Spirosoma rhododendri: one gene and its partner. Each later gene encodes a partner of the first gene's protein in a complex. Links are inferred from orthologs where the notes say so. Each region holds a gene or a part of one and is shown on either strand. Other genes may lie near its edges. The genes, in order: trxB and trxA.

Region 1 (15,791 bases):
CGGTGGCCGATAAAATTTACCTCAATCCGGCCGGTGATCTGGAGTGGAACGGGCTGGATGCTGAACTATCGTTTTTCAAGGGCACGCTCGACAAGCTGAACCTCAAACCCGAAATCTTCCGCGTTGGTGAGTTCAAGAGTGCTGTCGAGCCATTCATCCGGGAGAACATGAGCGAACCCAACCGGCTGCAATACACCTCGTTCCTCAACTCGATCAACGACTACACGCTGGTACGGGTGGCACAGAGCCGGGGTCTGCGTGTCGACTCCCTCAAACGCTACGCCGATAACCTCACCATCCGCGAACCCAACGACGCCCTCCGCACCAAACTCGTGACGAACGTCGGGTATCAGGACGAAGTTGAAGCGCTGATCCGGCAGCAGCTGAAGCTGGAGGAAAAGAAAAAAATCAACTACGTGTCGCTGAGTAAGTATCAGGATTCGTACGATGCCGACGAGGGTAGCGGCTCCAATCGAATCGCGGTCATCATCGCGTCGGGCGATATCAACTCGGGTAAGAGTGGCGACAACAGCATCGGCTCGGAAACAATCGTAAAAGAACTGCGCAAAGCCCGGCTCGACGATAAAGTAAAGGCCATCGTACTGCGGGTCAACTCGGGCGGGGGTAGCGCACTGGCCTCGGATGTGATGTACCGTGAAGTTGAACTGGCGAAAAAGGCGAAGCCCGTTATCGGTTCGATGTCTGACTACGCGGCTTCGGGCGGTTACTACATGCTGATGGGCTGCAACAAAATCGTGGCTGAACCCAACACCATCACCGGCTCGATTGGCGTATTCTCGCTGCTGTTCAACACCGAAAACTTTTTCAAAGACAAAGTGGGTGTGACCTTCGACCGGGTGAAAACAAACGAAAACGCTGACTTTCCGTCGGGTACGCACGAGATGTCGCCCTTCCAGAAGCAGGTGCTGCAACGGCAGACTGAGCGCATCTACGCGCAGTTTACCAGCAAAGCGGCCGCTGGTCGGAAACTGCCCATCGACAGTCTGCGCGCTATCGCGGGTGGCCGCGTCTGGACCGGTACGCAGGGCAAAGCCCTCGGTCTGGTCGATCAGCTGGGCGGTCTGGACGACGCAATCAAGCTGGCGGCTCAGTCGGCCAAGCTTAAATCAGGTGATTACCGGTTGAAATACCAGCCCGGCAAGAAGCCGTTCTTCGATCAGATTATGAGTTCATTCAGCGACAGCGATGAAACCCGTATGCAGGCGCAACTCGGTGAACTGGCTCCGTACGTCAAGTACCTGAAAAAGCTGAAAACCCTCGAAGGCGTGCAGATGCGTATGCCGTTCGAGATGGAAATACGTTGACGGGTTTACGGTTTGTAGTTCAAGGTTTAAAGTTGGCTACCGCACAGAAACATTAAACCTTGAACCACAAACCTTAAACTCACGAAGAGTCTGGTTTGCTGAAAAGTGACCCGTTTGGCCACAGTGCCGGGCGGGTCCTTTTTGTGCCGTGCTGTGTAGCCTGCAAACGCTTGTCTTAACGTGAATTGTAACTACATAATCGCTGCCAGTTCGGTCAATCAGACGGCAATATTACACCCTGGGCAACACGGTTTGCCAGGCTGATAGTCTCGTTAATTCCAGGTTCTACGGGTTCATAAAAAGCTGCCCCCCCGCTTCGTAAATTAGCTTCCCACCAGTAGTGTAACGGAGGTACCCGGCCTGGCTGGACTTACCGGACTGGATTGTGATGGTATTCTGTAGAAGGACCTGATCGCCAAAATGAGGCAGCGCGCCACACGACCAGACGGTTTGATCGTGCCAGTAACCTGATTTGGTTGTTGTAAGGGTGCCGTCGTATTCTCCCGAACCATTAGCGCAGAAAGAGGCCCAGTCGCCACCCCCGGGTAAGCCTGCATTACCGTTTATTTCGACCCGACGACCACAAAGATTCTTCAGTGAGGTAGGGATACAGCCCGAAAGCTGATTGACCGCCAGCGAAAGAACCATCAGTGAATTTATGGTACCCAGTGAAGCAGGTATAGGGCCCGTAAACTGATTGATAGTCAGGTATAATTCGCTGAGTGCAGGGAATTCATTAAAATAGTCCGGAACACTGCCTGACAAACGATTGCCAGATAAAGCTAACCGTTGCAGCGTTTTAAGCTGACGAAACGATGATGGAATTGGCCCGGTTAAATTATTGGAGCCAAGGTGGATGTCTTTTATTGATTTTAATTCGCCAAGTGCGGTTGGAATGGCCCCGGTCAAGCCGTTGAAGCCCAGATACAACAAGTCCACATTAGCTAATTTGCCGAGTGAAGCTGGGATAGCTCCTCCAAAATTATTGCTAAAGAGATCGACGTACCGTAAATCAGTCAGTTGCCCGAGCGAGCTGGGGATGGGGCCGGTAAGTTTGCTGTTAAAGGAAACGACCAGCTTTCGCAACTTTAACAATCCGCCGACAGTTTGCGGGAATGGACCGTCCAGATTATTGCCCTGCGTACGATTGACGGGGTTACCTAAATTTAGCTCTGTTACCCTGCCATCAGTACAACTCACACCGAACCAGCCGCTACAAGGATCGCAGTTCGATAGCCACCCCGAACGATTGAACCAACTGTCTCCCTTAGTCGAGTTGTATAAGTTTGCCAGGGGCAAATAGTCCGGATGAAGGTTTGTGCCAACGTCGACAGCCGCATTGCCAGTACAATAACCGGCTGCATCTGTCGCCGTAACGCTGTATGAACCGTTCATGGTTACCCTGGCCTCGCCAGTAGTATTGACTAATTCGAAGTCATAAGGCCCTTTGAAGGTATACTTTATCGTTCCGGTGCATGAAGTAGCCGCTGTTAGTGTAGTGCTGGGCTGTTCGCAGGTAAGGAAATTACTGCTAGTGATGGTTACCGAAGGAGATTGAGAATAGGATGCGTACGGCCAGCTCAACCGACATAGTACAAATAAAAGCGAAAAGAAACGAAGCGTGTAAGTACGCCGAAACAGACGATAGCCAGGAAGTGGAAGAAGCGTAGACAGTAGATGCATAGCACGGATAAGCAAAAATAAACAACAGATTGAGAATAGCTCGTTCATATGACACTACGAAGCTAATTTATACGGCGGTGCCCACTTTGCCGATTGCTAATCAGGTCATTCCGCCTGACCCGGCTGCCGTTTGGGCTGAAATAGGTATCTTTGTGTATGCTTACTGAACAGCAACAACAAACTATTGAAACAACGACGCTGCTGGTGATGGAGGCTTTCTACACCGTGCAGGGAAAAGGTATTCACACGGGCCGGGCGGCTGCGACGTGGGCTGCCACAGTAATCATTTCTAATTAATGCAATCCCTTCCAATTCGGCTTGATGTCTTTGCGCTGGCGATACTGCTGGGTATCGTGCAGGGTATTTTTCTGGGTTTGTTCCTGCTGACGGGAACACGCGGAAAAGACGTCGCCAACCGTTGCCTGGGCTGGTTTACGCTGGTGCTGGTGGCGATCATCAGCGAGATTTTCCTGAACTACACCAACTACACCTTCCGGCTGCTCTGGACGGTCGATCTGGCTGAGCCGGTCAATTTTACGGTGGGGCCGCTGTTTTATTTTTTCGTGTATAGCCGCCTGCACAAACGACTGCCGCGCAGCTGGGGCTGGCACCTGGTGCCGTTCGCGATCTGGCTGCTCAACGCCGTGACATGGATCGATCAGCCACTTGAATTTCGGTACAATTCCTACACCGACGCCTGGCACCCCGAACTGCCCAGAATAGCGGCTGAGCAGCGATGGCCGGAGGACTTTACGGACTTACGGCCGTACGTCAGCGAGATAACGGCCCTGAGCTGTGTGGTCTACGCCCTGTTGTCATTGCTGGTGATGCGCCGGGCGGTGCGCCAGCGGCCGGAGCTGACGGGCTCGCCGGTGCTGCGTCCGCTGTGGCTGATGAGCGGGCTGTTTGCGCTGGTGCCCATCCTGATCGCCCTGGTCAACCTTGTTTTCGACCACGATCTGGGCGACCATCTGCTGGCCAGTTACGTAACGCTGTCGATTTACGTCAACACGTTCCTGCTGCTGCGCGGGTCGGCCTTTTTCCAGCCGCTGCCCCAGCCCGTCGCCGGTCCGGCGGAGCCGAAAAAGAAGTACGAAAAATCGGCCCTGTCGGAAGAGGTCGAAGCGGTCGTTTTGCAGAAACTGACGCGGCTCATGGACGACGAAAAGCTGTACCTGCGCAGTGATCTGTCGCTGCCCAAACTCGCCGATCAGTTGAATACAAGTCCGCACCATCTGTCGCAACTGCTCAACGACCGGCTGCAAAAAAGCTTCTTCGATCTGCTGGCCGACTACCGCGTTCGGGAGGCCCAGACGTTGCTCACCGACCCACTTACGACCAATCTGAAAATCGACGAAATTGCTGAGCGCGTGGGCTACAATTCAACGTCGGCTTTTCATACGGCATTCAAGCGGCTGACGGGTCAAACCCCCGCCCAATTCCGCCAATTGACTGCGTACCGATAGGCGCGAACTTCACGACGACCGGAAAATAGGCTATTCTGACGCACTGGGCCGGACTTTTGGGCTATCAAACCAACTCCGCCCACCATGGCCCAATACCCCATTTCTGATGCTCCTTCCGACGAAGAAGCCGCTGCCCACCTACCCAAAGCCGTCCGGCGCTACGACCTCGACTGGCTGCGAATCATCGCCATCATCACGCTGCTGTTCTACCATACCGGCATGCTCTACGTGTTGGACTGGGACTGGCACATCAAAAGCCCGGAGCGTAGTGCCCCGATGAAAGAAGTTATGCGGTGGCTGCACCAATGGCGCATGCCGCTGCTGTTTTTTATTTCCGGGGCCGGTACGTTTTTCGCCCTCAAACGACGCACTTACGGTAGCTATGCCGGTGAGCGGGTTCGGCGGCTGTTCGTGCCGCTGCTGTTCGGCATGTTCGTGATCGTGCCGCCCCAGATTTATTACGAATGGGTGTTCAAAGGCTGGTTCAGCGGCAGCTACGTCGATTTTTACCCCAAGGTGCTGGAGTTTCAGCCGTACCGCGACGGGGTCAAAAGCGGGGCGTTTAGCTGGCATCACCTCTGGTTTATCCTGTACCTGTTCAACTACGCCCTCATCAGTATTCCCCTGTATCGCTGGCTGAAATCGTCGTCGGGGCAGCGGTTTACGGATCGCATCGTGCGCCTGGCCGACCGGCGGGGTGGGGCGCTGTGGCTGGCAGTCGGTCTGGTTCCCAGTCAGTTGTTGCTCAAACCTTACTTCCCGGAGGAAACGCACGCGCTGATTAACGACTGGGCCTACTTCGTGAAAAACCTGCTGCTGTTCTGGGCGGGTTATCTGCTCACCAGCCGAACGGATTTCGCGGAAGCATTCGCCCGGCAGCGACGGCTGTTTTTATACGCGACGCTGATCTGTACCGCGCTGTTCTACGGCATTATCGCAGTCTGGAACGGAGGCTATGGAGTTGAGGACGTACTGGAGCCGATCTACACGGTCACGGTCAACTGCCTGACCTGGTTTTCGGTGCTGACGACCATCGGCTACGGCTACCGCTACCTGAACGTCAGCAAGCCCATCCTGCCCAAACTCAACGAAGCCGTGTACCCGTTCTACATCCTGCACCAGACCGTCATTATCATCATCGGCTACTACGTCCTGACCCGCACCGGTCTGGGCGTATACGACGGCTTTCTGGTCGTCAGCCTGTCGTCTGGCCTGATTTGTATCGCGATTTATCTGTTGCTAATCAGGCCATTCCGCCTGACCCGGCTGCTGTTTGGGTTGAAGTAGGTATCTTTGTGTATGCTTACTGAACAGCAACAACAAACTATTGAAACAACGACGCTGCCGGTGATGGAGGCTTTCTACACCGTGCAGGGGGAAGGTGCCCACACGGGCCGGGCGGCTTACTTTATCCGGCTGGGCGGCTGCGACGTGGGCTGCCACTGGTGCGACGTTAAAGAATCGTGGGATGCCAGCCTGCACCCGCAGCTGAGTATCGATCACATCGTGGCCGGGGCGATGCAACACCCCGGACGGATGGCCGTCATCACCGGGGGCGAACCGCTCATGCACGACCTGACCACGCTGACCAACGCCCTGCAAACGGCGGGGTTCAAAACGAACATCGAAACGTCGGGCGTCTGCGCGGCTGTAACTGGCTCGTGGGACTGGATCTGCTTCTCGCCCAAGAAGTTCAAAAAGCCCAATCCGGCCATTTATGAGCGGGCCGACGAGCTGAAAGTCATCATTTATAACGCGTCGGATTTCGCGTTTGCCGAGTCGTTCGTACCCCACCTGCGGCCCGACTGCAAACTCTTTTTGCAAACCGAGTGGAGTCGTTCCAATGAAATGCTGCCTCGTATCGTTGAATACGTAAAAAATAATCCGCAATGGCAGATTTCGTTGCAGACACACAAATACATGGATATTCCCTAGGGGGAAGAAAGGGGAAAGGAGAACGAAGAACGAAACAGGACGGCCTGAAGCAACGCTGGTCGGCTGGTTTATCGCTGTCTTTCTTCTTTCTGCTCACCACTTTGTTCGCTCACGCTCAATCGCCCAAAGCCAAAGAACTGTACGTACAGTCGATCAAGCTGTTTGGCGAGCGCAAGGCATGGGAGGCAATCCCGTTTATGGAGCAGGCCGTTAAGGTCGACCCGTCGTATGGCGATGCTTACCTGAAACTGGGGCAGCTTTATGAGTTCACCAAACGCTTCGACCCGGCCATCATCGCCTACCGCGATGCCGTTAAACTCCAGCCCGACAGCCCGGCGTCGGGCGCGGCTTACCAGTCGCTGAGTATGATTCTGATGCGGCTGGGGCGCTACACCGAAGCGATGCCGTATCTGGAGAAATACCAGTCCCTGTTTGCGCCGAAGTCGGTGCAACACGAGCGCGTCGGGCGGTTGATTGCCAACGCCCGCTTCGGTGCGGAAGCCGTGCTGCATCCGCAGCCCGTCGAGCCGAAACCGGTGTCGCCGGTGCTCAATACCACGCCCTCGCAGTACTTCCCGGTCCTGACCGCCGACGAACAGACGCTGGTCTTTACCGCCCTCAAACCCGAAGGCGACGAAGATCTGATGGTGGCTACTTTCAACGGCGAAAGCTGGTCGCCCCCGGTGTCGCTGTCGCCCAACATCAACACCCCCGACAACGAAGGCACCGCCACGCTCTCTGCCGATGGGCGCACGCTGGTCTTCACCGCCTGTCAGGGCCGCAAAGGATTCGGTAGCTGCGATTTGTACATGAGCCGCAAAACCGGTTCCGACTGGTCGGCTCCCGAAAACCTGGGGGCGGTGGTCAACACGCGCTACTATGAGTCGCAGCCCTCGCTCACGGCCGATGGCCGGCGGCTGTATTTCGTCTCCGACCGGCCCGGCGGCAAAGGGCGTCGCGACATCTGGCGGTCGGATCTGAACGCCGATGGGAGCTGGCGCGAACCCGTCAATATCGGCGCGCCGGTCAACACGGTGGCCAACGAAGCGTCGCCGTTTATTCACGCCAACGGGCAGAGCCTGTTCTTCGCGTCGGAAGGTCATACGGGGCTGGGTGGCTACGACCTGTTTATCGCCGACAGCCTGACCACGGGCGATTCGGTACGGTGGTCGACACCAACGAATCTCGGCTACCCCATCAATACCTCGGAAGATCAGGCGTCGCTGTTTGTCGCGGCCAACGGTCGGCGGGCGTATTATTCGTACGAAGAGCAGAAAGAGGGCGTCTCGCAGAAGTCGCGGCTGTATGCCTTCGATTTGCCCGAAACCCTGCGCGACCACGTCAAGCCCGTCAGCTACGTGAAGGGCATCGTGGCCGACGCCCGGACCAATAAACCCCTGGCGGCAACGGTTGAACTGATCGACCTGAAAACCAACCAGCTCATCTCGCGGGTGCAGGCCGACGCACAGACCGGGCAGTACACGGCTATCCTGCCGAGCGGGGGCGAGTATGCGCTGTACGTGAGCGTCCCGGGCTACCTGTTCAAGAGCCTGTCGTTTGATTTTACGCAGAAAAGCAAGGGCACTGTTGGGTCGGGACTATCGCTATCCGTGCCGCTGGAACCGGCCGTGGCGGGGGCTACGGCGAAAGAAACGCTCAACAACCTGTTCTTCGAAACCGGCCGCTACGACCTCGCCGATAAGTCGCGCACCGAACTTGACCGGCTGGCACAGTTCCTGAAAAGTACCCCGGCTGTCGCGGTCGAAATTTCGGGTCATACCGACGATCGGGGCGATGCAGCCGCCAACCTGTTACTGTCGAAAAAGCGGGCGCAGGCGGTGGTTACGTACCTGACGCAGGCGGGTATAAGCCCCGAGCGAATCAGGGCCGTTGGCTACGGCAAGACCCGTCCGCTGGCGCCCAACACGACCGACGACAACCGGCAACTGAACCGCCGGATTGAGTGGCGGGTGCTGTAGAGGCAGGGGTTGTAACTTTGCTTTCGGGCGGAAATTTTTTCAAATTTGCGTATGTTGTCTTTATGAGCCGTTTTTAGTAAGCGGTCCCAGTGAGTGATTCGACAACATTATTTGCCTGTAACTGATGAATGCTGAACATGTAAAGTGCCTGATTATCGGCTCCGGCCCGGCGGGCTACACCGCTGCGATCTACGCGGCACGCGCCAATATGAAACCGGTGATGTATCAGGGACCCCAGCCCGGTGGTCAGCTTACGATCACCACCGAAGTCGATAATTTCCCCGGCTACCCCGAAGGCGTTCAGGGCCCGCAGCTGATGCAGGACCTCGAAGCACAGGCCCGCCGGTTTGGCACCGACATTCGGTACGGCATGGTTACGAAAGTTGACTTTTCCAGCCATCCCCACCGCGTCATCGTCGACGATCAGCACGAGCTGACCGCCGATGCCGTAATTATCTCGACGGGTGCGTCGGCCAAGTGGTTGGGTCTGCCGTCGGAAATGCGGCTCAACGGCCGGGGTGTTTCGGCCTGTGCTGTCTGCGACGGGTTTTTCTTCCGGGGGCAGGACGTTGCCATCGTCGGTGCGGGCGATACCGCTGCCGAAGAAGCCAGCTACCTCGCCAACCTGTGCCGCAAGGTATACATGCTGGTTCGGCGCGACGAGATGCGGGCGTCACGGTTCATGCAGCAGCGCGTCCGGACGGCACCCAACATCGAAATTCTGTACAATACCGAAACTGAAGAAATTCTGGGCGATGACGAGGTGACGGGCGTCCGCGTGAAAAACGTGGTGACAGGCGAAACCAGCGAACTCGACGTAACGGGCTTTTTCGTGGCCATCGGTCACAAGCCCAACACCGATATTTTTCAGGACTATCTTGAGCTGGATGAGCACGGCTACATCCAGACCGAGAAAGGAAGCACCCGTACGCGTGTCAACGGCGTTTTTGCCTGTGGCGACGCGCAGGACAACGTCTATCGGCAGGCCATCACGGCAGCCGGAACGGGCTGTATGGCCGCGCTGGATGCCGAACGGTATCTGGTCACGCTGGAAATGAAAGAGCAGGCGCTCGTATAAACTGACCTTACAGGACAAAGCCTTCGGATCGTTTCCTCCGAAGGCTTTGTGCATTATTGCGATAACGCATGAGAACACTGGCTTTCCGATGGCTTCTTGTTACGACCTGCCTAAGCCTGGTCATTACGGCACAGGCACAGGAGCGTGGGCGTTTCAAGAAAAACCTGACTATCACGCCGAAGACCAAAACAAACCAGAATCAGCCCGTTTTCGATCAGCCAGTAAAGGCCGACGATATCTACGATCAGGAAACAACCCAGCTGCGATTCAACAATCAGTTTGAACCGAAAAAAGAACTGAACCCGGTTGTCAGCGAAGATACCAGCCAGATCGATCAGGGCGAAACCAGCGTAGTCGAGATCATCGATTCAGCTCTTATCGGCAACGAATGGGTGAAAATTGCTGACTATTACGCCGTGTGGGACTCGCGCACCATCGATCCGTACAACATCGACCCCCTGGAGTTTAATGAAGCCATCGACATTAAACTGTACGATCCAGCGGCCAACCGCTACTGGTCGGCCCCGCTCAACGAAGGGAAGCTGACGTCGAATTTTGGGTACCGCTGGGGCCGGTGGCATACGGGCTCCGATCTCGACCTGGAAACCGGCGACCCGGTTTACTCCGCCTTCGACGGTGTGGTACGGGTGGTGGGCTGGAACGGAGACGGGTACGGTCGGTACGTGCTGGTCCGGCATTACAACGGGCTGGAGACGCTCTACGGTCACCTGTCGAAGCAGACCGTCGAACAGGGGCAGATGATCAAAGCAGGTGACCAGATCGGATTGGGGGGGAATACGGGTCGTAGCTACGGTTCGCACCTTCACTTTGAAACCCGCTACGAAGGCAACCCCTTTAGCCCGCTGACGATTTTCTCGTTCCCGGCCAATACGCTCAACTCCGATCACTTCCTGCTGACCAGTTCGGTCTGGGATTATCTGCGCGGTGGCCGGTCGTCGGAGTCGGGTGGTAGCCGGGTTCGGATCAAACGGACGGCCATTCACCGGGTTCGCTCGGGCGAAACGCTGAGTTCCATTGCCAGTCGGTACGGGTTATCGGTATCGTCACTGAGCCGGAAAAACGGCCTCTCGGCCCGGTCCCGCGTTCGGCCGGGGCAACGGCTTCGGGTTAATTAAGCCAATAAAAAAGGGTCAGGGGTGTCCGGAGCAACTACGTTGAAGTTGCTCCGGACACCCCTGACCCTTTTTTGAATCGAAGGCTAGCCCTCAGTTCTGTCCAGGAACATCGACTGGATTGTTTCCTCGGTGAATGCCGGGGTAGCCCCGCGTTGCGTAGCCACGTAGGCACCCGTTGCGCAGGCAAATTCAAGTATGTGCTGTGGTGGTTCCTGCTGCAACGTCTTGAACAGGAAAGCCGCCAGAAAGGCGTCGCCACTACCGATGGTATCTTCCACGTCGATATCGAAGCCGGGCTGCGTCGTGAAACCGTCCCGATCGAGCATAACCGCCCCGGCTTCGCCCAGCGTCACGCACAGCGTTTCGAGCTGATACCGGTCGCGCAGCTGTTCCATCGCCCGGTGCAGATTCGGTTCGTAGCCGTACCATTCCGACAGTTCGATCAATTCATGTTCGTTCAGCTTGGCAATATCAGTTTGCTGAAGAAGGTCTTCGATCAACGCCCGTTCGTAGTGGGGCGCGCGCAGATTCACGTCGAAGACGGTGCGCCGGGCCACGCTCAGCAGCCCCATCAGCGTGTCGCGGGTGAGCGGGCTACGCGCGGCCAGACTACCAAAAACAAACAGATCGCTGTTTCGAACGGCCTCCGTCAACTCGGCGTCCGGCTGAATGTAATCCCAGGCAACGGGCTGCACGATCTTGTAGGTGACCTCGTGGGCGTCTGAAATATTTGCTTTGGCAACGCCCGTCAGGTGCGTCTTGCCAATCTGAACCAGATCGGTCGGTATGCCTTTCCCCGACAGAAACTGAACCATCTCGACACCCAGCTCGTCGTCGCCGACCCGGCTGATGATTTGCGCGTTGACGCCGAAATTACGCAGGTCAGCGGCTACGTTCATGGGGGCACCGCCAGCCTGTCGGCTGGTAGGCAGGACGTCCCAGAGAACTTCTCCGAAACAGGTGATGAGTGGGGACATAGGAACTAAAAAAAAAGCCTGACTACACAAGGCAGATCAGGCTGTGGTAAACTCGGTTAGCACACCGTTTTTCTCCGGGCATGAAGCTGTCTCAATACCAAAAGAAAAACAGTGTGACTAACTCATCATAGGTTAATAGCAAATCGGATTAATAGTGCGATTACCTGATAAAATTACGCAAACGCAGTAGTATATGTTTTGTGAAAAATGTTCAAAAAATTTCACAAAAATGAAGCGTACAAATAGCTGTTTATGAACGAATTGGTTGGATAGTGGGGGTGTACAATTACAGTATTGATACGGCCGTTTTCGGTTTTGTTGCGGTCAGTATTTAGTCATTCAGCGCCACCCGCCGGGCGGGCCTGTAGCTGATGCTGGCTACGCGTTCAGGGTGGAGCGTCTGAACTCGGAGGGCGTCTTCTGGGTGTGCTGCTTGAAGAAAGTAGTGAAGTAAGCAGGGGAGTTAAAGCCGGTTTCCTGCGCGATTTCGCCCATCGTTTTCGTGCTTTCCGTGAGCAGACGCTTCGCTTTTTTAAGCCGGATTTCGGTCACGTAGTCGATGACGTTCATATTGAGCAGCGCCTGCACTTTCCGGTACAGCTGCACCCGCGACAGACCCATGTCGCGGCTGAGTTTCTCGACACCAAAGGCGGGTTCGGTCAGGTTTTGTTCGATCAGGCCCGTCAACTCGTTCAGGAATTTTTTATCCTGCCGGTTGCCGGGCGTCGCGGGCGACTGGGCCAGAAAATCAGACGCGTACCGACGCTGCCATTTCTCCCGATTCGCCAGCGTAGTGTGCAGTGTTTCGATGAGGTGGGTCATATTGAAGGGCTTGGTGATGTACACGTCGGCCCCGGCGCGTGTCCCTTCGATCTGCTGCTCAATCTGCCGTTTGGCCGTGAGGAGTACGACCGGGATGTGCGACGTACGCAGGTCGGACTTGACCCGCTGTGTGAACTGCATACCGTCGAGACCGAGGCCGTTCAGGCCGGGTAGCATGATGTCGCTGATAATCAGGTCGGGTATCGTTTCCAGCGTCCGTTCCCAACCCTGCTCCGCCGTGGCTTCAGCAACCACGTCAAACTCATCGCTCAGCCGACTGGCCAGATACGTGCGCAGTTCGTCGTTGTCTTCGATAATCAGCAGCGTTGCTGTCGGGCGGGTGCGTTCGGTGACGGGGGGCGTTGGCAACTCGTCGGCGGGTTCGATCAGCAGCTGGCTCGGTAACGCGTGATCTGCGCGCGGGCTGGACAGTTGCTCGGCAGCGTCGAGGTGGGCGTTGCCGAGCGGCAGCTGAACCACAAACGAGGTGCCCCGGCCTTTCGCGGACGTTACCTGGATGTCGCCCCGATGCAGCCGAATAAACTCCAGCGAGAGCGACAGCCCCACACCCTTTGCCAGATCGAACGGGCGCGGGCCACTGTAAAATAAATCAAACGCGTGAGCCTGCTCGTCGGGCGTCATGCCGTCGCCGTTGTCGGTAATTTTGATAAACGCCTGCTGTCCGTCGGTGCTGAGCTGCACGTGAATGAAGCCGCCTTTGGGCGTGTATTTAAACGCGTTCGATAGCAGGTTAAACAGTACTTTGTCCAGCTTTTCCGCGTCGAACCAGACGGGCAGGGCGGGCAGGTTGCTGGTGAGCAGCCGCAGATCGATGCGCTGTCGTTCGGCTTTGCGGCCAAAATCCTGAATGATGTCGCGGGTAAAGGCAATCAGATCCTGCTCGGCGGCTTTTAGTCTGAGTTTGCTGGCATCGGCCTTCCGCAGATCGAGCAGCTGATCAACCAGTCGCAGCAGCCGATACGCGTTCTTCTGCACCAGCGACAGATTACGCCGGATGTCCTGCGGACTAACGTTTTTCTTAGTCAGCAACTCTTCCGTGGGCGTCAGAATCAGGCCAAGCGGGGTGTTGAACTCGTGCGAGATGTAGGAGTAAAACCGGAGCTTGTCTTCGGTGGCCGTCCGCGCCTGCTGCGATACCACCTCGATTTGATTTTTCTGCTCCAGAATCTCGGCGTTCTGCCTTTCCAGGGTCCGGTACGCCACCTGCCTGGCCCGCACGAGGTAAAACGCCCAGATCGCCAGCCCGACGACGATAAGCAGGCTGACCAACGTGCTGTACAGCGCGGTTTTCTGCGACGCGTAGGTCTGCGTGAGATCGGTGATGTAGCGGCTCTGCTGCTGAATATCGGCCTGCTGCTCCATCAGCCGGTCGTCCTGAAGTTTGGTAATCTGCACGTTCGACGAATCGATCAGCGTGGTAGGCAGGCGATTCTCGCGTTTGAAAGGCTGTTTGTTCAGAATGGCCACAGCCGTGCGGATGGCTTCCTTGCCGCCAGTCGGGTACAGCACCGTTGCCGTCAGGGTACCCCGGTCGACGAGGTCGATGCCTTCGTCAGGTCCCGGCAACCCATCGACGCCGATGATCCTGATCGACCGGGTCAGTCCAAGCTGCCGGCATACACTATACGATTTGCGGGCGCTGCGGTCATTCTGGGCGAAGATCAGCCGAATATCGGGCCGGGTGTTCAGCAGTTGCGTCAGCCGACCGTCAAACGATTGCTTGTCCCAGTCGCCTGCCAGCTTGGCCACCAGCCGAATACCGGGCCGTTTGGCAATGGCGTCCAGAAAGCCCCGGTGCCGGTCTATATCCGCCGACGAACCGGGCGATTCTCCGATTTCCACGACGTTCCCCTGCCCGTTCAGCACCGAACCTGCGTACATACCGGCCGTGCGGCCCACTTCCACGTTGTCGGCACCCACATAGGCCGTGTAGGCGTCGGAGGCCGTTCGCCGGTCGAGAATAACCACCGGAATGCCCTGCTGATACGCTTTTTCGACAATGGGCGTGATGGGCCGGGCTTCGTTGGGCGACACGATCAGCAGGTCGACCTGCTCATCAATCAACTGCTGAATCTGCGCTGCCTGCCGCCCGCTCTGGCCGTTGGCGTCCTTGACGATGAGGTCGATGTTGGGGTGAAACGACAGCTCCAGCTTCATCCCGGCCAGCATCGTCCGGCGCCAGTTGTCGGTCATGGTGCGTTGCGAAAAGCCGATGCGTAGGGGTTTCTGTTCGCCCGTCTGGCAGGCCGTCAGCAGCCAGCCCATCCACAATGTTCCCAGCATGGCCGGCCAGAATGACCCCAACGCACGACGGCGCCGACTAACGCTTATCCGGCGCAAAGCAACAGGGGTCATAGGCGGTGGGAATTAAGACTGTATTTTTCAAAGATAAACGGTAATTCAGCACATACAAAAAAAGGAAAAGCCCGTCGCCGGGCTGTCCTGATGTGTCTAAATGACACGTATTCACTGGCCTAGCTGTTCGATCATAGCTTTCATCAGCTGGGTCAGCTTCGGTTCGGCAGCCGCAGCAGCCGCGATAATTTTCGCGATGTCGGCGCGTTCGAGTGTTTCGGGAATGCCCATGTCGGTGATGACCGATACGCCGAACACGCGAAGCCCCATCTGGTGCGCCACGATCACTTCCGGCACGGTCGACATACCCACGGCATCGGCGCCCCACTGCCGCAGCATCCGGTATTCGGCTTTGGTTTCGAGCTGGGGCCCCGGCGCGAAGACGTAGGTGCCCCGCTTGAGCGAAATACCCAGTTTGTTGCCCAGCGCAAAACCGAGTTCGAGCAGTTCGGCATCGTAGGGCGCACTCATATCGGGAAAGCGGTCGCCGAAGTGCGGGTCGTGTTTTCCGGTCAGTGGGCCCTGTGGCATCAGCAGACTAATGTGGTCGTCGATGACCATCAGGTCGCTGACGGCAAAGTCGGGGTTCATGCCACCGGATGCGTTGGATACCAGCAGCGTCGAAATGCCCAGTTCGCGCAGTACCCGTACCGGAAACGTGACCTGCTGCATGCTGTACCCTTCGTAGAAATGGAAGCGCCCCTGCATCACCACGACCGGCTGACCCGCCAGCGTGCCCAGCAGCAACCGGCCGGTGTGAAACTCAACGGTCGACAGTGGGAAATGCGGGATCTGTTCGTACGACAGTTCGGTTTCGATCGTAATCTCGGCCGCCAGCGCTCCAAGCCCCGTGCCTAAAATGATCCCAACGCGGGGCTGGACAGTGGTTTGCGATTGAATGTAGCGAGCGGCTTCCTGAATCTGGTCAAGCATTACGGTTTGTAGTTTGTGGTTTGTGGTTTGTAGTTATTAGTTTGTGTACAGGGTGCTGGGGACTGCTTTGGGCCAGTTGCG
Region 2 (15,552 bases), 710 kb from region 1 along the record:
CCATAAGATTGAACGATTTCAAATTGTTTTCGAGCAACTTATATATGGCAGCGTCCGGTTCAAACCCAATGATTTTTGCGTTAGGGAATCGCTGTTTAAAATAAATAATGCTCAAGCCAATGTTTGATCCGCAATCGACAATAATTGGGTTTTCTGTTTCAGGGATAAAGCTATATACCTCATCGATAAATAGTTCTTGCAATGAATGTAGAAAGCCAGGCGCGTCGGAGTATTCCAGATTATTACCCAAAAACTTTAATTTACCTACGGTAAATCGGTCGGTTTTAATCAGTTGTTGGTAATCCTCATCACTCAAAAATTTTGAGTACGGATTTTCAACTTTTTCCTCACGTTTTTTTCTTTTAAACAGATTCATAATTGCTCACATTTTACGCTGTTAGATGAAAGTCTACTCGTGGGTTAACTGCGTTACTTTTTCAGAATGGTAATGTAGATTTTCCAGACTAACAAATATAAAATGCGCTTTGTGTAAATTTACATGACTTTTCTAAGGCGCGATATGACCCGCTAATTTTATGGCCGCCATCACCGCATGCAAAACTAGTAGAAAAGTCACCTCAGAATCATCCTGTTTAGTACAATGGACTTACTTCGCTTTATAACAGCCGGATCGGTTGACGACGGCAAGAGCACCCTCATCGGGCGGTTACTTTACGATTCAAAATCGATTCTGGTCGATCAGCTTGAAGCGATCGAACGGGCCAGCAAAAGCCGCGACGACGGCGAAATCGACCTTGCCTTACTGACCGACGGACTGCGTTCGGAGCGCGAACAGGGCATTACCATCGACGTGGCTTACCGGTATTTTCAGACGCCGAAACGCAAGTTTATCATCGTCGATGCACCGGGGCACATTCAGTACACCCGCAACATGGTAACGGGGGCGTCGAATTGCCAGCTGGCGATTGTGCTGGTCGATGCGCGGCACGGCGTCGTGGAGCAGACCCGGCGGCACTCGCTCATTACCAGCCTGCTCGGTATTCCGCACATCGTCGTGGCAATCAACAAAATGGACCTGGTTGATTTTTCGCAGGATGTTTACTCCGATATATGTATTCAGTACGCCGATCTGGCGAAGAAGCTGAATGTGAAGCAGGTGACATACATCCCGCTGTCGGCCCTGAATGGCGACAATGTGGTTGACCGGTCGGTGGCGATGCCGTGGTACGAAGGCCCGACGCTGCTCGAACATCTGGAAACTGTTCCGCTGACCAACGATTTCGGCGTTCAGTTGCCAGGCCGTTTTCCGGTGCAGTACGTCATCCGGCCGCAGACCGCCGAGTTGCACGATTACCGGGGCTATGCGGGCAAAATCACCAGTGGTACATTCCAGAAAGGCGATGCGATCACGGTCCTGCCCTCCGGTGAAACTTCGACTATCGACGCGATCGAAATCGCTGGTACACACCTCGACACGGCCGAAGCACCGCAATCGGTTGTGCTGCACCTGTCGAGCGATGTCGACATCAGCCGGGGTGACCTGATTGTGCGTTCGGATGCACTGCCAACCAGCAGTCCGACAGTCGAAGCGATGCTGTGCTGGATGGATACGAAGGAGTTTAAAGTCGGCAACAAGTACGTCTTGCAGGTTGGCACCTCGCGCACGCGCTGCTCGGTACGGGAGATTGCCTACAAACTGAACGTCAACACCTACGAAGAAACCGAAGACGTCGATAGCCTGAAACTGAACGACATGGCGAAAATCGTACTGCGGACAGCCCAGCCCATCAGCTTCGATGCATACCAGCAAAACCGCGCGACCGGGGGCGCCATTCTGATCGACGAAACTAGTAACGTAACTGTCGGTGCGCTGATGCTCATCGGCGAAGCCTAAGCCGTTTTTTGGTATATTTGGTAAAACACACCAAACAATGACCGAATTAGCTGCCCAGTTACTAGAGTCGCCCAAAGCCCCGCAGATTATTCAACAGGTGCAGGCAATTCTGGTGACTGAACGCAGGAACAGGCAGTTCTTCTACAAGTGGCGGAGCGACGACATGAAAGCCGAGTTCATTAACGGAGAAATCGTTGTGCATTCGCCCGCATTAGAACGGCATAACGCTGCTGTTCTGCGGTTGGGTATGCTCATGAATGCTTTTGTTGATGACAGGGAGATTGGTATGGTTCGTATTGAAAAGGCACTTGTCGAGCTGTCCCGCAATAGCTACGAACCGGACATTGTCTTTTTCGCCAACGAGAAAGCAGCCCTCATTATACCAGACCAGTTATACTACCCAGCCCCGGACCTGATCGTCGAAGTGCTGTCGAAGAGTACGCAGCAGAACGACCGGGGCGTCAAGTTTGAAGACTATGCGGCCCACGGCGTGACTGAATACTGGCTGGTTGACCCAGTTCGCGAGACGATCGAAACGTTTAGCATCGATGCCGATACGACTGAATATGCTGCGACGGGTTTGTTTCGCGTCGGGCAGTCGGTGGGCAGTCAGGTGGTGGCGGGTTTTACCATACCGGTTAAAGCGGTGTTCGACGCCGGAGCTAATGTAATAGCCCTACGCGCGATACTTACCGCATAGAGTACCGACAACGTGACAAAAAGGACTGGTCGACGGCCGGTCCTTTTTTGTGGGACTACTTACCGATTTCTTCTCCTTATCTTTGTCGATTGTCAGGTCGGTTTACCACCGCTTACCGACTCGTTCTGCCTGCATGATCGACTTTTTCAAAAGACCGCTGTTCAGCGATTTTCGATTTATTTTCGCCGTCTACTTTGTGCTGACGCTCTTTGCCAGCGTTCGTATTGTGTTCTGGGAAGGCTCGAATAACTACAGCATTTTTTATTATTCGCTGGAGCACCTCATCAACAACCAGAGCCTGTATTCCGAGTACCCGGCGCAGTATTCCGACCACTACCACTACGCGCCGACCTTCGCGGCCCTGTTTTCGCCCATCTTCGCCCTTCCCTATTCGCTGGGGCTGTTTCTGTGGCACTTTCTGTTTACCGGTGTCTGGGTCTACGCCATCTACAAACTGCCGCTGACGCACCAGCAAAAGGTGTTTGCCTACTGGTTTGGCGTGCAGGAGTTGTTTACCTCACTCGTTAACAGCCAGACCAACCCCATGATTGCCGCACTGTCGGTATTCGCGTTTCTGAGCTTCGAGAAGAAACAGCCGTTCTGGGCCGCGTTTTTTATTATGCTGGGGTTCAACGTCAAGATTTACAGCCTCGTAGCTGCCGGTCTGTTTATTTTGTACCCGCAAAAAATCAAATTTCTGGCGTCGATGGTGCTGTGGGCCGTTGTGCTGGCGGTATTGCCGCTGCTGTTTGCTACCCCGGCCGAGCTGTACCACCAATACGAACTGTGGGTGACGCAATTGATGATCAAGTCAGACGGCGACATTTGGGCTAATACGTCCATCCACCGGCTGATTCACCTCGCTATTTCGCCCACCATCCCGACCGCTGCCATCATCGGTGTGGGCGTGGCCATTTTCTGTACCGTTTATGTGCGGGTCGGGCGGTACCGGGAGTTTACGTATCAGCTGCTGATGCTGGCGTCGGTGCTGATTTTCCAGGTAATCTTCAACCCCGTTGCTGAATCGCCAACGTACATCACGGCCGTAACGGGGGTCGTCATCTGGTGGGTAGTCAGCCCGCGCACTACGCTCGACCGGGTGCTGCTAATTAGCTGTTTTGTACTGACGATTCTGTCGCCAACCGACATTTTCCCGCCTTACCTGCGTAAGACGTTCGTGCTGCCTTACGCGCTGAAAGCCCTGCCCTGCGTGCTGATCTGGTTCCGCATCGTCTGGCTCATGCTTCTCCCCGCGCCCCCCACCGTCGCGAGCCGGTCCGCCAAGCTACAAGTTAGCAGCCTGGGAACGTCGCCCGCCGAAAACTGAAAACTGTAAACCGATTACCACCAATGCCCTCCACCTGGCTTGATTTCTGGCAGCAGGAAAATGAATTCGACAACTCGATGTCGGCCAATTACGCGTACTTCCTCGACCGGGTTGAGCAATACGCTCCGCTGAACAAAACCCTGCGCGTACTCGACATCGGTTCCGGTCCGGCTAATCTCGAAGACGCCTGGCACGACCGCGTCGGCGAGTTGCACGGGCTGGATATTTCGCAGCGGTACAACGAGATTGCCCGCGCCAAACACGCCAGTCATCCCAACGTGTTTTTCCACGACATCCCTGCCGACGATTACCTGAATTTCGACGTCGTCGCCGGTAAACAGTTCGACCTGATTATCGTGATGAGCGTGGTGCAATACTACCGCAACGCGGGTGAAGTGGAGAAACTGCTGGCCAACATTAAATCACTGGCTGCGCCGGGCGCGAAAGCACTGGTCTGCGATCTGATCGTAGAGGAAGGCGTGCTGGGCGACGTACTGAGTATTCTGGGTCGGTCGTTGCGGCAGGGCAAACTGTTGTCGATGCTGAATCTGCTGTTCCGGCTGCGCTTCTCGGCGTACTACAAGATTCGGCAGGACAATGGCTTTCTGATCGTGCCGAAGAGCGAGTGGCTGGCGATGTGCAAACGACTGAACCTGAACGCCCGCTTTGTCGATGAGCCGATTACGATGCAGCAGGAGCGGCAGAATCTGCTCATTCAGTTTTGAGTATCTTTCAGTAGCCCCACATACTGACTAAACCCGGCCCGGCGTTTGTTGTCTGACAGGTAGCTAACCGTATCGTCCAACACACAATGAACTCTATTTCACTTCGCCCGTCAGTGCGGCCTCTTTTGTTCGCGCTATTGACTATACTTTCACTGGCCACTGGCTGTAAAACGTCCGGGTCTGCCGATGAAGTTGATCCCCGCGATCAGTACATCGGCACCTATGATGGTGGCTATCAGGCATCAACATTTGTTAACAACAGCCGTGAAAGCAACCGGGAAACCGGTACCGTCAGTGTTGCAATCACGAAAACGCAGGTAGCCAACCAACTGTATTTCAACATAACATTCAACGGAGCAACGAAGCAGACGCTAACCGCCGAACTCAACGGCAACGCGTTTACGATCATCGACAAACAGAGCGAGTCGTTCATCTATGACGGGCAGAGTATTAACGGCACGTATAAGGCAAGCGGGCAGTTTACCGACAATGTTCTGGCGCTGAACACGGTAGTTGAAAATCTGGATGGCGGGGTCACCGTCACACGTCGGGGCGCTATCACCGGTACCAAGAAATAAGTACATTAGCGCCGGTTTGTAAACGATACACCCCGGCATGAAAACAATGATTCTGACCGGCCTTATGGCCGGTTTTTTTTGGTCGGCATCGGCCCAGACTACTCCCCGCCCAACCCGTACCAACCCGCCGACACTTCAGGACGCGTCGCCCGAATCCGTCGGCATGAGCACGGATCGTCTTCACCGCATGGACGCCGTTATCAACGAGTACATCAGCAAAGGTCGGCAGGCAGGTGTCGGGGTGCTGGTAGCTCGTAACGGCAAAATCGTTTACCATCAGGTATACGGTCAGGACGATGTTGATGCCAAAACGCCCCTTAAGCGAGACGCCATTTTTCGTATTGCTTCGCAGACTAAAGCCATTACCAGCATTGGTCTGATGCTCTTGTTTGAGGAAGGTAAATTTCTGCTCGACGATCCGGTCAGCAAGTATATTCCGGCCTTCAAAAACCCGGTTGTGCTCGACAAGCTAAACATGGCCGACACCACCTATACGACCGTTCCAGCCAAACGCGAAATCACCATCCGGCAGTTACTGACCCATACGTCGGGCATCAGCTATGCCACTATCGGCACAAAAGAAGCCGTCGCTATCTACGCTAAAAACCGGATTCCGAGCGGTATTGGTACCCCAGAAGGCAAACTGAGCGATGCGATTAACCGGCTGGCGAAGTTACCGCTCATGTTCAACCCCGGCGAAAAGTGGAGCTACGGCCTGAGCACCGATGTGGTGGGCTACCTGATCGAAGTACTGTCCGGACAACCGCTCGATCAGTATTTACGCACCCGCCTGCTCGATCCGCTGGGCATGAACGACACGTACTTTTATCTGCCCAAAGACCGCCAAAACCGCCTGACAACGCTATATACGGAAGACTCTACAAAAGCCATTCGCAAACAAACAACTCGTTTCGGCCTGTCGCCCGATTATCCCAAAGCGGCTGGCACCTACTTTTCAGGTGGGGCCGGTCTGAGTTCAACCTTGTCTGACTACGCAACATTTTTACAGATGCTGCTTAACGGTGGCGAATACAACGGCAGACGCTACCTCAGCCCAACGACGGTCCGGCTGATTACGAGCAATCAGATTGGCGATCTGAACATGGGCGTCAACAAATTCGGACTGGGTTTTGGTATCACGACCGAGCGCGGATCGGCGCAGCTGCCGGTATCGGAAGGTACTTATGAATGGGGTGGTTACTTCGGCACGACGTACTGGGTCGATCCGAAAGAAGGCATCGTTGGCCTGATCTACACCCAGAAGTCGCCAAACTCCTACGGCGATCTGTCCGACAAGTTCAAGGTGCTGGTTTATCAGGCCATCACGCAGTCGCAGGCCCCTCGAAAGTAAAAGCGCAGTCGCACCGGCTTTCTGGTTGCAGATCCCGATTCTATGAAAATCCTCCTTACCCTGTCGCTTCTGGCCTGTAGCTCGTACTTATACGCGCAAACCGCCGTTTCTACCTCATCTGCCGGTCCGGCCGCGCCAGCAACGCAGACCGCCATGTCGGCCAGCGAAAAAGCCGTAGCCGATGCAGAACGGCAGCGTTTTGCCGCGCAGGTCAGCAAAGATTACGCTGCCCTCGACAAGCTCCTGGCCGACGATCTGGTATACACACACTCAAGCGGCAATACGGACAACAAAGCGTCGTACATTCAATCCATCCGCGATGGTAAGTCGAAGTACGACGCCATTGAATCGCAGGAAATGAAGGTGCGGGTATACGGCAACACAGCCATCATCAACGGTGTCTGCCTGATAAAAGCGATGAACAACGGCGAAACGATCAACACCCGCCTGCGCTACACCGACGTCTACGTTAAAAAAGGCAACCAGTGGCAGATGGCCACCTGGCAATCGGTGAAGCTGGCGAATTGAGTTTACGGTTTGATGTTCAAGGTTTAAGGTTGTTCAGATCACCTAACATTAAACCTTGAACATCAAACGTTAAACCCGCGTCAGCCCACTTGCAAAAAGGCCCGCAGCTCGGTAGCGTCCTCTGGTTTCATGCGCCCGGCCAGCACCAGCCGAAGCTGCCGACGGCGCAGGGCACTCGCAAAGCGGTCTTTTTCCTCGTCTGTTTCGGGAATCACACCCGGTACTTCAATCGGTCGACCGGTTTGATCGACGGCGACAAATGTGTAGAAGGCGCTGTTGGTACTGACGCGCACCCCTGCCGGAATATCCTCGGCCCACACCTCGATAAACACTTCCATTGACGAACTGAACGACCGCGTCACCTGCGCCTTCAGCGTTACGATATTACCCAGCCGGACAGCCTCCGCAAACGAGACATTATCGACCGATGCTGTCACTACGATGCGGTTGGAATGTTTCTGGGCCGCAATCGCAGCTGCAATATCCATGTAATATAACAGCCGCCCACCCATCAGATTTCCAAGTGTATTGGTATCGTTGGGCAGTACCATCTCGGTCATCACCGTGACGGATTCGCGGGCAAATTTTGGTTGAGGCATGTTGTTGATTCAGTAATTCAGTCGAAACTGCAAACCAACAATCCAACCGGCAAACGGCCAAATAATCGTAAATCCCACATCTGAAGGGATAAGCTCTATCGAACCATTCCAATCCGTATATTTGTTTTATAGCAGTAAAAAATGAGACAAAACGAATGGAACGACTGGTCAATTACTTTGAGCATATTCCATCGGCGCACCGCGGCCTGATTCTGGTAGGCGGCATAACGCTGTTCTGGCTGATTGAGAGTGCCGCGCCCCTGTTCCGGTTTGAGCAAACCGAACCGGGCTACCGCAAATGGCACCATGCCGGTATCAATATTTTCTTCACGATCACGACCATTATCGTCAATACGGTGCTGGCGTTTCTGCTGCTCCGCACCAGCGACTGGACAGTGCAGCACGGCGTCGGCCTGCTTCAGTGGGTTCAGTTACCGCTTTGGGTTGAAGCAATTATGGGCCTGCTGGTACTCGATCTGGTGGGCGCATGGTTTCCCCACTGGGCTGAACACAAAGTCACGTTTCTGTGGCGCTTTCACCTTATTCACCATACTGATACGCATATCGACACGACCACGGCCAACCGGCATCATCCCGGCGAAAGCGTTATTCGCTTCGTCTTTACGCTGGTGGCGGTGCTGCTGACGGGCGCGCCGATGTGGCTGGTGTTCCTGTATCAGGCGCTGTCGGTGGTGCTCTCGCAGTTTAATCACGCCAATATCGAACTCCCCCGCTGGGCCGACCGGCTGCTTGGGCTGGTGATCGTGACGCCCAACATGCACCACGTCCACCACCATTACGTACTGCCCGTAACCAATACCAACTACGGCAATATTTTTCCTTACTGGGACCGGCTGTTCGGTACATACCACGAAATGGCCGGGCGCGACCTGCATTACGGCATCGATACGCATCCCCATCAGCACGAACATTCGCAGCTTGGCAACCTACTGAAGATCCCGTTCCAGACATACCGCCCGCCCGTTGGTGAACCCGCAACGTCGCAAAAAATCGGCTCGGATCAGCTAAACACCGCCGACCGATGAACCGTATACGTTGGCAATCCGTCGGAACTAAACGGGTACATTCCGGTTTATTGAGAAGAAACAAATCAAACCAATAAACTGATTTCACTCATGGCAGCAGGTTCACACGCCGTAGAGGCAACTGATGCAAATTTTGACGAGCTGATCAATTCTGATAAGCCGGTTCTGGTCGATTTCTGGGCCGAATGGTGCGGACCTTGTAAGATGATCGGACCCGTTGTCGAGCAACTCGCCGGCGAATACGAAGGCAAAGCTGTCGTGGCTAAAATGGACGTCGATCAGAACGCGCGCATTCCCGCGCAGTTCGGTATCCGCAGCATCCCGACGCTGATGGTCTTCAAGAACGGACAGATGGTGGAGAAGGTAGTAGGTGCCGTTCCCAAAAACGTACTGGAGCAAAAGCTTCAGGCGGCAATGTAAGTTTGACGTTTAAGGTTTAGTGTCTAAGGTTTAAGGTTATTTCTCTACCCGGGCACTTACCTGATTTAATAAAAAGAAAGGGTCTCAACGTGAGTTGAGACCCTTTCTTTTTATGGATAGTTTAAGGTTTGTGGTTTAACGTTGCCGTGCTGACAGCCTTAACCATTAAACCACAAACCTTAAACCCACTATACCAGCATGCGCATGGGGTTTTCCAGCAGTTCTTTGAACGTTTGCAGGAACGAAGCACCACTGGCGCCGTCGACCACACGGTGATCGCACGACAGCGTTACCTTCATCACGTTGGTTGGTTTCGCCACGTCGCCCTCAAACTTAACGGCGGTTTTGATCGCACCAACGGCCAGGATGCACGAATCGGGTGGGTTGATGATTGCCGTAAATTCATCGATACCGAACATACCGAGGTTCGAAATCGAGAACGTACTGCCTTCCCAATCTTTCGGTTGTAGCTTCTTGTCCTTGGCTTTTCCGGCCATGTCCTTCACTTCGCCCGCAATGGTCGACAGCGTTTTCTGATCGGCGTTGCGCACAACGGGAACCAGCAGTCCTTCATCGACCGCTACTGCTACGCCGATATTGACGTAGTTGTATTTGCGGATTTTGTCGCCCAGCCACGATGAGTTGACCGTCGGATGCTGTTTCAAGGCAACGGCAGCCGCTTTGATGACGAAATCGTTGAACGAGATTTTGACCGGGCTGACGCTGTTGACCGTGCCGCGCAGTTCCATCGCCTTGTCCATGTTGATTTCCATGGTCAGGTAGAAATGCGGAGCCGTAAACAGGCTTTCGCTCAGGCGACGCGCAATCGTTTTCCGCATCTGACTGACCGGCGTATCGGTGAAGTCGCCAGTAGCTGGTACGGCCGGTTGTGGAGCCGGGGCTTGTTGCGGTGCCGGAGCGGGTGCTGCCTGTTGTGCGGGTTGCGGTGCAGCAGCCGGTTTTGGCGCGGCTGGCTTCGGTGCTGGCGCACTGCCGGGCACGAACGACTCGACATCGCTCTTCACGATGCGGCCTTCCGGGCCACTGCCTTTTACCTGCTCCAGTTTGATGCCTTTTTCTTCGGCAATGCGCTTGGCTAACGGCGACGCTTTCATGCGGCCGGTTGGCTCAACTTCATCACCCGTACCACCACCGTACGACAGATCAGTATCGGCATTGGCGGGAACGTCCGCCTGTGGGTTCTGCTCAGCGGTGTTACTACCGCCTTCGCCCGTCGCGGCTTCCTTACCGTTGCTTGAAGCCGGTGCTGAGCCACCACCGTTCGCGCCGTCGATCAGCACTTTGAAGTTGGCTCCTTTTTCACCGATCACGGCAATAATATCATCGACAGCTACCGACGAACCTTCTTTCACGCCCACATACAGCAGCGTACCTTCTTCGTAGGCTTCGAGGTCCATGGTGGCTTTGTCGGTTTCGACTTCGGCCAGTACGTCACCCGATTTTACCGTGTCGCCTTCTTTTTTGTGCCAGGCAACGATGGTACCCTCAGTCATGGTATCGCTCATTTTCGGCATCCGGATGACCGACGCGTTGACGTCTTCCGCCGGACCAGCCGATACCGCTTTGGGGTCCTGCATCTTGGTGTTCACCTCGTCTTTGCTCACACCCTCAGGCGTAGCCTCCGGCTTGGTTTCGTTGGCAGGAGCACTGGCTTCCTGACTACCACCACTCGTTCCGTCGAGCAGCGATTTGTAATCTTCGCCGTCTGCGCCGATGACGGCCAACACACCATCAACCGGAACCGACGTTCCTTTTTCGACACCGATATACAGCAGCGTACCTTCTTCGTACGACTCCAGATCCATCGTTGCCTTGTCGGTTTCGACTTCGGCCAGTACGTCGCCGGATTTTACTTTATCGCCCACTTTTTTGTGCCACTCCGCAATGACGCCTTCGGTCATGGTGTCGCTCATCTTGGGCATTCGAATCAATTCAGCCATAGCAGCTATATGTGTGTCGGGTTTGACAAAAGAATCAGCCTGTGCGTCAAAATTAGCGCAAAGGCGGCAAGAAATAAAAGTATGAGCAGTATTACTCTACCCACAGGACGAGCCCTTTCAGATAACCGCCTTCGGGGTGAAACAGGCTCACGGGGTGATCGGCAGGCTGACTCAGATGGTGCAGCACCCGTACCTGCCGCCCGGCTTCGATTGCGGCCGCTACAATTGTGTTGTAAAATAACTCCCGGTCGACAACCTGCGAGCAGGAAAACGTGAAGAGAATACCGCCCTTCGCCACCCGGCGCAGCCCTTCGGCGTTGAGCCGTTTGTAGCCCTGCACCGCCCGGTGCCGCGCCGACAGGCTTTTGGCGTAAGCCGGTGGATCGAGTACAACGACGTCGTACTGATGGTCGTGCCCCTTGAGGTAATGCATCACATCATCGGCGTAGGCTTCGTGGTGCGAACCGTCGACGCCATCACTTAGGTTGGCCTCGACGTTCTGATTCGTCAGATCGATGGCTTTCTTCGACGCGTCGACCGAGTGCACCTGTTCGGCTCCGGCACTGAGCGCGTACACCGAAAATCCACCCGAGTAGCAGAATGCGTTCAGGACTTTTTTGCCGTGGGCGTATCCCGCCAGCAACGCCCGGTTGTCGCGCTGATCGAGAAAAAAACCGGTTTTCTGACCCGTAATCCAGTCGACCAGAAAGGTATGGCCATTTTCCTGCACCGGGTGCGGTACGGGCGTCCGGCCGAAGAGGTAGCCGTTCTGCACGGTGGCCCCGTACTGTTCGGGGAGTGTCTCGGCACTCTTATCGTACACCGCCTGTAGTTCATCGCCGAATACGGCCCGCAGCGCGTCGGTAATGAGCATCCGTTCGCGGTGCATCCCGATCGAGTGCGCCTGCACGACGGCCACGCCATTGTACATGTCGACAATCAGACCCGTACAGCCGTCGCCCTCGCCGTGTATCAGTCGGTAACAGTTGGTTTCGCCGGTTTGGTTGGCAAGAATTGCCTGACGCAAGGCCCGAATGCCAGTCAATTTCGCGGTCCAGTAAGCCACGTCGGGCGTGACGGGGCCACCCGCCGTAGCCGCGAACGAAAACAGCCGCACGGCAATGCTACCATCGTGGTAATGCCCGGTAGCGAGGTACTCCCCTTTCTTGTCGAATACTTCGACGGTATCGCCGTCATTGAGGTCGCCGTCGAACCGACCGATAGCCCGCGAAAAGACCCAGGGGTGAAACCGCCGGACGGCTTCGTCGCGCCCCGCCTGTAGATAGATTTTTGAATAACTCATGCACCCGCAAAGATACGGCACCCAACGCGGATATGCGGATTTAACTGCTGACCTGTTCGTTGGTCAGCAGGGTGGGCTCTTTCTTCGACATCCGCTCACGCAGTTCCGTTACGGGTTTTTCAAAGTAAGCAAACAGCAGCGTCGACAGTATCAGCGTCAGCCCCCAGAAGATACCCACTTTCGCCCAGCCTACTGCCGCCGACGTCGTCGGGAAGCGTTCCAGGAAGGTAATCATGATGGGCGTCAGGTTGAGCAGGTACATCGAATACGAAATCAGGCTGATGTGCGTGATAAACCGGGCGATGCCGAACCGCGCCCACGCGCCCGTTGCCGTTCGCCAGCCATCCATATACGGTAAGATCAGCGCCATACTCAGGCCGATCATCGGGAAGTAAAACGTGCGTTTGTAGAATACGTAGCTGGGGTAGATACCCGCCTGCACATAGTATTTCAGGATAACGATCGATGCCGTAAACGACGTGATCAGAATCAGGGCTAGCCCGGCAATAGCCAGTCGATTACGGGTGCGTTCGGCTGTCCAGAATGCGGGGAAATAATGCTTGACGTAAGCCGCCAGCACCCCGTACGAGATCGCGTCGAGCCGGGTAACGACAATGCCCCGGAAGCCCAGTTCCCCGTCTGAAATGGGCGTCAGTATGGCCGTAACAAGGCGCAGCAGGTTCGTACCAATAATAATGAAAAGAATGGCCGTCAGCATAATGCGCTGCCGGGGCCAGCGGCTGGGCATCAGCGTATGCAGCGCCCACAGCACCAACGGCAACGTGATGTACGACCATTCTTCGATGGCCAGACTCCAGGTTTCGGGAAAGAAATCGGGAACGTAGGTGGCGAAATTCTGTAGAAACAGATAATACTTAATCAGTTCGCCTTTGGCGGGTAGCGTGTGATGCAACCCACTTCGCCACGCCCGAAACAGGGCCAGCCCGATCAGGCTCGTCAGCACAAGGTAGTAGTTGGGTAGGGTGCGAAACCACCGGCGGGTCCAGAAGTTGAGCAGCAGCGGGCCGTCGAAGCGACCGTTTTTTTCGTAGGTGCGGATCAGGATACCACCGATCAGGAAGCCACTCAATACGAAAAACAACTCGACCCCGTCGGGGAGCAGGTGGTGCCAGAACGCTCCATCATAATATTCTTTGAGCGCAACCGTCGCGTGCGCGTCGACGACAATCAGAATAGCCAGCGCCCGCATGACGTCCAGCCCAAAGACCCGTTTTCCCGCCGATAAACCAAAAAGATGTACCATAAACAGCACAAAGCTACGCTATGCAGGTGTAAGGTTTAACGTTTGTCGTTTAAGGTTTACCCGTTGAGCGTTATCGTCCTTCACCGGAAAGCTGCAACTTTGACCATTAAACCACGAATAGTAAACTTGCCAATGATTCCCGATTTTGCTCTGAACGCCGTTTACCGCTACCCGTTTCGCTTTTCGCAGGCCGATGTGATCGACTTCGCCCGCGTTACGGGTGATAACAACCCGCTGCATCTCGACGCTGACTTTGCCGCCCAGACGCCGTTCAAACGGCCCATCATCCACGGCATGCTGGGGGCCAGCATCTTCACCAAAGTGCTTGGCACCGAGTTCCCCGGCTACGGCTCGGTTTATCTGGGTCAGACGCTGGAGTTTCTGCGGCCCATGTTTGTCGACACCGATTACGAAGCCGTCTTTACGGTTAAAAGCATGAACCCCGATAAGCACACCGCCGAAATTCTGGGCGAACTGCGCGACGTACAGACCGGTAAGGTAGCCACGCGCGGCACGGCAACGCTGATGCACCGCGAAAAAATCTGATCGGTTCAGAACGGGCCGAAAAAATCATTGCCCCACTGGTGCAGCGACCAATGGGGGCAATAATCAGTTGGATAAACGACGAACGACTACTCTTTGTCGGCGCTGTTTTTGGTATCCTGAACTTCCGCACGAATCGTCTGGGCCAGTGTTTTCAGATCCTGCATTCCTTTCCGAACACGGGTACCGGCAGCCTGATTTTTCTTGTCATAGAACTTCTCGAAATCGCCTTCGAGCGACATTACCAAATTTTTTACTTCGTCGAAACGTGACATAGCGCTTTGGATGGGGTTAAGTGAAAATGCCCAAATTCCGCTAAAAACGCGGTTTTTCCGGAAATTTAGTCATTCTCACATACAGCGCAATAGTCGCGACAAAATTTTAGCTGAAAAATGCAATTTTCAGCTAAAAACCCTATTCAGCGGCAGATTCGGCCGATACTTCCAGTTCTTTTGGGCTAACGACCGGTCCGGCACCCCGGTATGTCCCATTTTCGATTTTTTCAGACACTTGGGAGAAAGCGTCGAGCGTCCGCTGCACATCGTCGAGCGTGTGTGCCGCCGTCGGGATAATCCGCAGCATAACGATGTCTTTCGGAACGACCGGATACACGACGATTGAGCAGAAGATACCGAGGTTCTCGCGCAGGTCGCGGATGATGCCCGTCACTTCGGGAATGCCACCCTGAATATTCTGAAGCAGTACCGGCGTCACGGGCGAAGTCGTATCACCGATATTAAAACCGCGCTCTTGCAGCCCGCTCTGCAAGGCCCGCACGTTGGTCCACAGTTTGTCGCGGAATTCCGACGAGTTACGAATCATCTCCAGCCGCTTCAGCCCGCCAACTACGTATGGCATCGGCAGCGCTTTCGCATACGTCTGCGACCGCATGTTGTATTTCAGGTACATGATGATGTCGTGATCACCGGCGATAAACGCGCCGATAGCCGCCATCGACTTGGCGAAAGTCGAGAAATACAGATCGATACCATCCTGACAGCCGAGCATTTCACCAACACCCGCCCCCGTTTCGCCCATCGTGCCGAAGCCGTGTGCATCGTCGACCAGCAGTTTGAACTCATATTTCTCTTTCAGCGCAACAACTTTATCCAGGCTGCCTACTTTTCCCGACATACCGAACACGCCTTCCGTGATAACCAGAATGCTGCCACCTTTTTCGTTGGCCAGTTTGGTTGCCCGTTGCAGGTTCTTCTCCAGGCTCACCATGTCGTTGTGGTTGAATTTGTAGTATTCACCCATCTTGGCCTTGTGCAGCCGGATACCATCGATCAGGCAGGCATGACATTCGGCGTCGTATACGATCACGTCGCGGTGATCGACAATGGCTTCGA

What was found.
Region 2: the proteins of trxB (region 1) and trxA are in contact, whole or in part, in a crystal structure (PDB 1F6M), measured with the Escherichia coli proteins. The link is inferred for Spirosoma rhododendri from one-to-one orthologs.

Annotation. Positions count from the first base shown.
Region 1 is NZ_CP051677.1:4,456,935-4,472,725, reverse strand. The notes cover bases 7,494-10,489. They hold trxB (thioredoxin-disulfide reductase), read left to right. Parts: upstream 7,494-8,512; coding sequence 8,513-9,466; downstream 9,467-10,489. Other genes in these bases: HH216_RS18535 (peptidoglycan DD-metalloendopeptidase family protein), read left to right, coding at 9,535-10,489; HH216_RS18545 (OmpA family protein), read left to right, coding at 7,494-8,388. Also shown: signal peptide peptidase SppA, read left to right, coding at 1-1,325; HH216_RS18570 (leucine-rich repeat domain-containing protein), read right to left, coding at 1,611-2,720; HH216_RS18565 (hypothetical protein), read left to right, coding at 3,165-3,305; HH216_RS18560 (helix-turn-helix domain-containing protein), read left to right, coding at 3,305-4,474; HH216_RS18555 (acyltransferase family protein), read left to right, coding at 4,559-5,761; HH216_RS18550 (7-carboxy-7-deazaguanine synthase QueE), read left to right, coding at 5,774-6,409; more of HH216_RS18545, read left to right, coding at 6,364-7,493; more of HH216_RS18535, read left to right, coding at 10,490-10,602; HH216_RS18530 (carbohydrate kinase family protein), read right to left, coding at 10,686-11,579; HH216_RS18525 (substrate-binding domain-containing protein), read right to left, coding at 11,958-14,777; HH216_RS18520 (purine-nucleoside phosphorylase), read right to left, coding at 14,889-15,710.
Region 2 is NZ_CP051677.1:3,742,456-3,758,007, reverse strand. What follows is about bases 7,708-10,464. They hold trxA (thioredoxin), read left to right. Parts: upstream 7,708-8,799; coding sequence 8,800-9,129; downstream 9,130-10,464. Other genes in these bases: HH216_RS15605 (pyruvate dehydrogenase complex dihydrolipoamide acetyltransferase), read right to left, coding at 9,318-10,464; HH216_RS15615 (sterol desaturase family protein), read left to right, coding at 7,819-8,709. Outside these bases: HH216_RS15660 (FkbM family methyltransferase), read right to left, coding at 1-376; HH216_RS15655 (sulfate adenylyltransferase subunit 1), read left to right, coding at 602-1,855; HH216_RS15650 (Uma2 family endonuclease), read left to right, coding at 1,893-2,555; HH216_RS15645 (glycosyltransferase family 87 protein), read left to right, coding at 2,689-3,882; HH216_RS15640 (class I SAM-dependent methyltransferase), read left to right, coding at 3,906-4,607; HH216_RS15635 (hypothetical protein), read left to right, coding at 4,694-5,185; HH216_RS15630 (serine hydrolase domain-containing protein), read left to right, coding at 5,223-6,536; HH216_RS15625 (nuclear transport factor 2 family protein), read left to right, coding at 6,579-7,064; HH216_RS15620 (acyl-CoA thioesterase), read right to left, coding at 7,145-7,663; more of HH216_RS15605, read right to left, coding at 10,465-11,090; HH216_RS15600 (class I SAM-dependent rRNA methyltransferase), read right to left, coding at 11,182-12,393; HH216_RS15595 (acyltransferase family protein), read right to left, coding at 12,434-13,657; HH216_RS15590 (MaoC family dehydratase), read left to right, coding at 13,790-14,203; HH216_RS15585 (histone H1), read right to left, coding at 14,290-14,475; HH216_RS15580 (aminotransferase class I/II-fold pyridoxal phosphate-dependent enzyme), read right to left, coding at 14,615-15,552. UniProt on the Escherichia coli protein: Participates in various redox reactions through the reversible oxidation of its active center dithiol to a disulfide and catalyzes dithiol-disulfide exchange reactions.